Regions from separate parts of the Thermoanaerobacter uzonensis DSM 18761 genome, predicted to be linked through region 2. Evidence: a T-box and tRNA genes for the amino acid it is inferred to sense, from the RefSeq annotation. Region 2 holds a T-box; the other holds one or more tRNA genes.
What was found. A T-box is a leader RNA that pairs with one kind of tRNA and senses whether it is charged. The one in region 2 lies ahead of BUB32_RS09900 (valine--tRNA ligase), so its partner is inferred to be a tRNA-Val.
Positions count from the first base shown of each region.

Region 1: it has a tRNA-Val gene. The T-box ahead of BUB32_RS09900 (valine--tRNA ligase) is inferred to sense a tRNA for this amino acid. The anticodon was not compared.

Region 1 is NZ_FQUR01000010.1:63,914-67,345, forward strand. It holds gene pepV (dipeptidase PepV) at 1-835, shown strand, start outside; gene BUB32_RS06070 (hypothetical protein) at 856-1,287, opposite strand; tRNA gene BUB32_RS06075 (tRNA-Val) at 1,473-1,549, shown strand; gene BUB32_RS06080 (zinc-binding metallopeptidase family protein) at 1,711-2,067, shown strand; gene BUB32_RS06085 (prolipoprotein diacylglyceryl transferase) at 2,401-3,174, shown strand; gene BUB32_RS06090 (GAF domain-containing protein) at 3,318-3,432, shown strand, end outside.
Region 2 is NZ_FQUR01000016.1:41,332-44,763, forward strand. It holds gene BUB32_RS09900 (valine--tRNA ligase) at 1-1,375, opposite strand, end outside; T-box leader at 1,417-1,618, opposite strand; gene BUB32_RS09905 (beta-barrel domain-containing protein) at 1,718-3,432, opposite strand, start outside.

The DNA.
Region 1 (3,432 bases), on a different contig from region 2:
TAATGTGGTAAAAGACTTTAATAAAAAGCCCAGTAATATAGTTATAGAATATATTAAAGGTGGAGAAAGGCCCAATGTAGTGCCGGGCTATTCTGAAGCTGGCTTAAAGGTAAAAGAAGCAGATAAAAAGAAAGAAATTAAAGATAAGTTAGAAGCTTTTGTAAAAGAGACTGGTTACAATTTGAAGGCTGAAGAGAAAGGCGAAATGCTTGTAATCAAGTCAGTAGGGGTTTCGGCTCATGGCAGTCTTCCGCACTTAGGAAAGAATGCTATAATGCAGCTATTTCTCTTCCTTGACAGAATAGATTTAGAGGATAGCGATGTCAAAGATTTTATACATTTCTTTGCTACAAATGTTGGAATGGAAACAGACGGGAAAACTTTTGGGATATACTTAAAAGATGAAACAGGAGAATTGACTTTTAACGTTGGTACTATCCAATTGGATGAAAGCAAAGGAGCATTAGGTTTAAATATCAGATATCCAGTGAAATATAAATATGAAGATTGGATGAATATTTTCGAAGAAAAAATCAAGACTAATGGGATGAGAATAGAAGACATGCTCCATCAACCACCTTTGTATTTTCCACCAGACCATCCTTTGATAAAAACTTTGAGCAAAGTTTACGAGGAACAGACGGGACAGAAAGTAGAGCTTTTAGCAATAGGGGGGGGAACTTACGCTAAGGAGATGCCTAACACAGTAGCATTTGGGCCTGTTTTCCCAGGCAAGCCAGAGTTAGCACATCAAGCAGATGAATATATAGAGATTGAAGATCTGATATTAAATGCAAAAATTTATGCCCACGCTATATATGAATTAGCAAAATAAAATCCCTCTTTTGAGGGATTTTATTTTAAACTAAAATATAATTTATTTTCTTCTAGCACAAATCCTAATTCTTCCCAAGGTAAAGATGTATTATTAGAATATACTGAAATGACACCAATATCGCGTAAAAACTCAGAAACAGTTTTTGTAATTTGTTTTCCTAGTTCTTTTTTGTTAATTTCTTCCTCAAAAGATACAGAAAGTTCATTAATTATAATTCTATTAACTGGCTCATAAGGGTCTTCGAAAATTGTCAACCAAAGGCGAGAGTTTTTTTCAATTCCGTTCAAAATGATAAACCATTCAGTATCGTCTTCATATTTTAGAATATGTTGTATAAAGTGAATTCCTGAGGTTTTTTCTATTTCCCACTTCATAAGGGAAAGGTATTCGTCGCTAAGAATTTCGCTCAAAGTAGTGTTTATGCATCTTAAGGATAATAAGTCATTCATGATATCCCTCTTTTCATAAAATGATATTCTTATTTAGCAGTTTTTACTATATAGTATATGCTATTATACAAGTAAGTGGTTTTATATTTATAAATTCTATTTAAACGTTTAAATTCCTTCTTTTTATTAAAAAATTTGTGATTGACATGTTTTAGGAGGATGTGTATAATAAAAATATAGAAAGTGGGGTTATAGCTCAGCTGGTCAGAGCGCTACGCTCACATCGTAGAGGTCACAGGTTCGATCCCTGTTAACCCCACCAATAATATGAAGATTTTCCGGCGTTATAGAGATGCCGGAATTTTTATTTTTTTGATGTTTATGAAAGAATGGTAATATTTTAATTATGTTGCCCAAGGAGGCAGTTCTTATTCTTGAAAAAGCTGTTGCCCGCTTTTACGTGAGGGCAAAAGGGGAAAATATATGCTGGAGGTAAAGGAAAAAGTAATAGCCTGTGCCAAGGGGGCTGAAGTGGCAACGGGAGCAAAGCTTTCATATAGAAATTTTGAGCTTGGCTTTGACAACCTAGTAACCAATAAAACTATGGCTGAGACATTTAAAACTAATTTAAAGGAACTGGGTTATCATGATATAAGTGATAAAGAAGAGGGCGTTGGTTCAACGGACATGGGAAATGTAAGCCAGGTTGTGCCTTCTATCCATCCCCACATTGCCATAGCTGAAGAGGACATAGCACCTCATAGCTTGGAATTTTTGAAAGCTGCAGGTTCACAGAGGGGAAAGGAGGCAACCTACTTGCAGCCAAAGCTCTGGCTATGACGGCGGTAGATATAATGACAAAAGAGGAATTGCTAAAGAAGATAAAAGAGGAGTTTAAAAAAACGGTTGAAATTTCTTAAATATTCCTCGCGAGCAATTTCTTATACCAATCAGAGTAGAAAAAAGCTTGCTGCCTTTATTTTTATGTAATTTGGGCTTGATGCCAAAACTTTTCATGTTGAGGATAGATTTTTTTATTTCAGAATCATATAAAGGCATTATAAGGAAATAAAAGTCACCTCTTGACATATTATCGAAATGCTGTAGAATGATATTATAATGAAAATCTTATCAGAGTTTTCTGTTTAAAAACTATTGTATGGAGGTTGTATGATGTACATTCCGACAATTAGCCCTTATGCCTTTAAAATTGGTCCAATTGCTGTCCATTGGTATGGAATTTTTATGGCTATTTCTATTGCTATCGGTGGATATTATTTGTACAAAGAGGCAATGAAATTAAATTACGATGAAGACTTTTTATTAAATCTATTAATGGTTGTAGTAATTTCTGGTGTTATAGGTGCTCGATTGATGTTTGTATTGGCAAATTATCCTGAGTGGTTTATTAAAAATCCTATCCAAGTTTTAAAAATTTATGAAGGTGGGTTATCTTGGCATGGTTCAGTTTTAGGTGGTTTTTTAGCAGGACTTTATTATTGCCGTAAAAAAGGTGTGAGGATAAATCCTTTGGAGGATTTTGCAGTTTTAGGCCTTGCTATTGGAAACATATTGGTGAGAATTGGCAATATTTTTAATCAAGAAGTATTGGGAAGACCGACTGAATTTGCATTTGGGAGATGGCCTGCACAATTAGTAGGAGTTGCCATGGGGATAATACTTCTTATAAGATATTTTTATATACAGAAAAAGCATATGCCTGATGGATATCAATTTTGGTCTTTTATATTTTATTATCAATTGATGAGAGGTTTAATTGAAGAAACCGTAAGAGACAATCCTTTAATATGGCCTGTATATTTAAATGAAAAATGGGGAATAGGATTTTTTACTTTAACTCAGTTAGTAACACCTTTCATTTTGATATTGGCATACTGGATGATTAGAAAGGTTTTAAATGACCCCAATAAACAATTTTACAATTAAACTGCCTTTGAGGCAGTTTTCTTATTTAAGGCAAATTGAATTAATCTTTAACTATTGATAAATCTAAAAGGGAACTACTTTATTTTACAACATTTTAATGGTAAAATTATATTTGATAAATTTTTTACAGAGGAGCTGAAAAGATGGAAAAAAGAAAAGTTTTTGATGATTTATTAGTTAGGATTGACCAAATGGCAAGAGAAATTGATGATATGGATGAATTTTATGGTGAAGTTGTTAAGATATTAGCAGATAATG
Region 2 (3,432 bases):
AAAGTGCAGAACTAAACCAAGTATCTAATACATCTTCGTCTTGATGTATGTGTATGCTTCCGCACGCTTCACATTTTTCTGGGTCTTTACGCGATACAGTTATATGACCACAGTCATCGCAATACCAGGCAGGAATTCTATGTCCCCACCATAATTGCCTTGAAATACACCAATCCTTTATGTTTTCTAACCAATTAGTGTATATTTTTTCGAATCTTTCAGGCACAAACTTAATTTTTCCTTCTTTTACAACTTCTAAAGCAGGTTTCGCTAAAGGCTCCATCTTTACAAACCACTGTTTGGAAAGTAGAGGCTCAACTACTGTATCGCACCTGTAACAATGTCCCACATTGTGAACGTGGTCTTCAACTTTTAGAAGTAGTCCGAGATTTTTGAGGTCTTCAACTATTCTTTCTCTCGCCTCATACCTATCAAGACCTTTATATTTTCCTCCGTTTTCATTAATCGTCGCATTCTCATTCATTATATTAATAAATGGAAGATTGTGTCTTGTCCCCATCTCAAAGTCATTTGGATCGTGAGCAGGTGTAACTTTAACAGCACCTGTTCCAAATGAAGGGTCAACGTAACTGTCAGCAATTACAGGTATCTCCCTTCCTACAAGTGGCAGTATCAAAGTCTTACCTACCAGGTCCTTATACCTTTGATCATCAGGATTTACAGCAACTGCTACATCCCCCAGCATCGTCTCAGGCCTTGTAGTAGCTATAACTACATATCCATCTTCACCTTTTATGGGGTATTTGATGTACCACAAATGCCCTTTTTGCTCTTTATGTTCCACTTCCGCATCAGATAAAGCAGTGTTGCAGTCTGGGCACCAATTTATTATCCTGTCACCTCTGTATATAAGCCCTTTTTCATAGAGAGAAACAAAAACTTCTCTTACCGCCCTTGAACATACTTCATCCATAGTAAAGCGTGTCCTTGTCCAATCACAAGAAGAACCCAACTTTTTTAATTGGCTTAAAATACGGTTTTCGTATTTGTCCTTCCATGCCCATGCCCTTTTCAAAAACTCTTCTCTTCCTATTTCTTTCTTCGTGAGCCCCGTTTCTTCTCTTATCGTGTCTAAAACTTTTATCTCCGTTGCAATGCTGGCATGGTCTGAGCCAGGTATCCACAAAGCTGCATAACCCTGCATTCTTTTCCATCTTATCAATATGTCCTGCAAAGTATTATCAAGTGCATGTCCCATATGTAATTGCCCTGTTATGTTTGGAGGTGGTATAACAATAGTAAATGGCTGTTGTTCAGGGTCTATTTTAGGAGTAAAATATCCTTTTTCCATCCAAAAAGCATAAATTCTATCTTCAAATTCCTTTGGATTGTAGGTTTTAGCTATCTCTTTCATGCCTTACACTCCCTCCGTAAAATTTTAAAACCCTTTCACCTATAAAGGGCGAAAGGGCATTTCGCGGTACCACCTTCATTTATCACTCAAGCTATAACGGGCAGACCCGTTTAAACCTACTGGACGTCGGTTTACAGGCTCCAGAGCTACCTTCAGTGTACCTTTGGCGGGAATCCTTTCAGCCCGTGGGATACCCCTCTCTTTAGCCAGTATACACTTACTCTTCTCTTTCATAGCCTCATATTCCATTTGATATATAATATATATAAAATCTCACCAATTGTCAACAGTTAATTCCCTACAGGTTAAAGGAACTCAACTAATCTTTCAAATTGAGTTGTTCTAAAAGATAGTAAAGCATTTTTTCCTATGGCCAATAACATGGGCTTCTACTATCATGCCTACTCTTATGTTTTTCTCTTCTCTTTTACGATTGTACAAAGGTTTATTGTCAATAGTTGCCTCTGCTTCATAGTAATTAAGCCCACTTTGTTTGTCTAATCTCGAGTCTATACTTAATTTTACTATTTCACCTGACAGCTCCCCATACTCTTGATAAGGCAAAGCTAAAATATGATATTTTATTTTTTGACCAACTTTTACGTTTGCAATATCTTTGTTAGGAATATAAAGTTTTACTATATATTCTGGATTATCTGGAATAATCTTAACCATTTCTAATCCACTTTGTACTAAATCCCCTTCTTTTATACTCGTTATCATATCAATTTTCCCATCTACTGGAGATTTTATAATATAATCCTCAATTGCAAGATTTACATTCTGAAGGTCTCCTTTTAATTTCTCTATTTCTTTTTCATCGGAGTATATATTATCTTCTATTTGAGTTATGGTATCTGCTGTGAATTTTTCTACATTTACATTATTCAAACTAGCTTTAATTTCTTTAAGTTTTGCTTCATTTTGTTCGATATTTGACTTGAGGCTAAGCATGTATTGATTTTGATAGTTTATAAAGTCATCTTTTGCATTTTGAACTATCTTTTCTGCATCATAATATTTTTCTGTTAAGGCATTTTGCAATTGTTGAATTTTATCTTCTCTTTGTCTTATATTCATCTGGTAATCAATAAATTGATTGTAATAAGAGCTATCAGAAGAAAAATAATTATGATTATCGTTTATGGATTTTTGTAATAATTTTAAGTTATCTATATTATTTTGAATGGTTTGTATTTGTTGAGGTAAGTTTTGTAATTGATGTAATTTTGTTTCATTTTCTTCTATACTTGCCGTAACACTCATAAGATATTGATTTTTATAAATTTCAAATTCCTGTTTAGCATTGTTTAAAGCAACTAACGCATCCTCAATTTGACTGGGTAACGCATCTGGATTTTGCAAAATAGAATCATATGTTTTCTGCAGTTGGGCAATTTTGTTTTGGTATTGTTGAACATTCATTTGATAATCTAAGAATTTATAATAGTAGGAGTTATAAGTTGGAAAATAGTTTTTATTATCGTAAATAGATCGCTGAAGAAGTCTTAAATTATTGATTGCATCTTGTATATCTTGAATTTGAGAATATTGACTCTTTAATTGATTTAATTGTTGATAATTCTGTTCTATATTGCTTTTGATGTTTAGCGTATATCCATTTTTATAATTTGCAAGTTCTCCTTTTGCATTGTCAATTGCTTCCTGGGCCTCTTCAATTTGCCTCAACAGTTCGCGTTGTAATTGCTCAATTTTATCCTGTCTCTGATTAATATTCATTTGATAATCAACAAACTGGTTGTAATAAGAAGTGTCATTGTTTATTTTATTTTCATTTTGGTCTATGGATTTTTTTAAATTTTTTAAATTTGCCAATATGTTATCTACATTCTGTGCCTGAACATTAATACCGTAAAGTTGGCTTTCTAAGGCTTTTTTATTTATATAAAAATCTAAATACTTGTAGTAATAATACATTTCATTCTCAGAACTTTTATCAAAATAGTTCTTCCCATCCTGAATACTATTTTTTAATTTTTTTAAATTTTCCACTTCACTAATCTTATTAGCAAGTTGTTTTTCTAATATGGATTTTT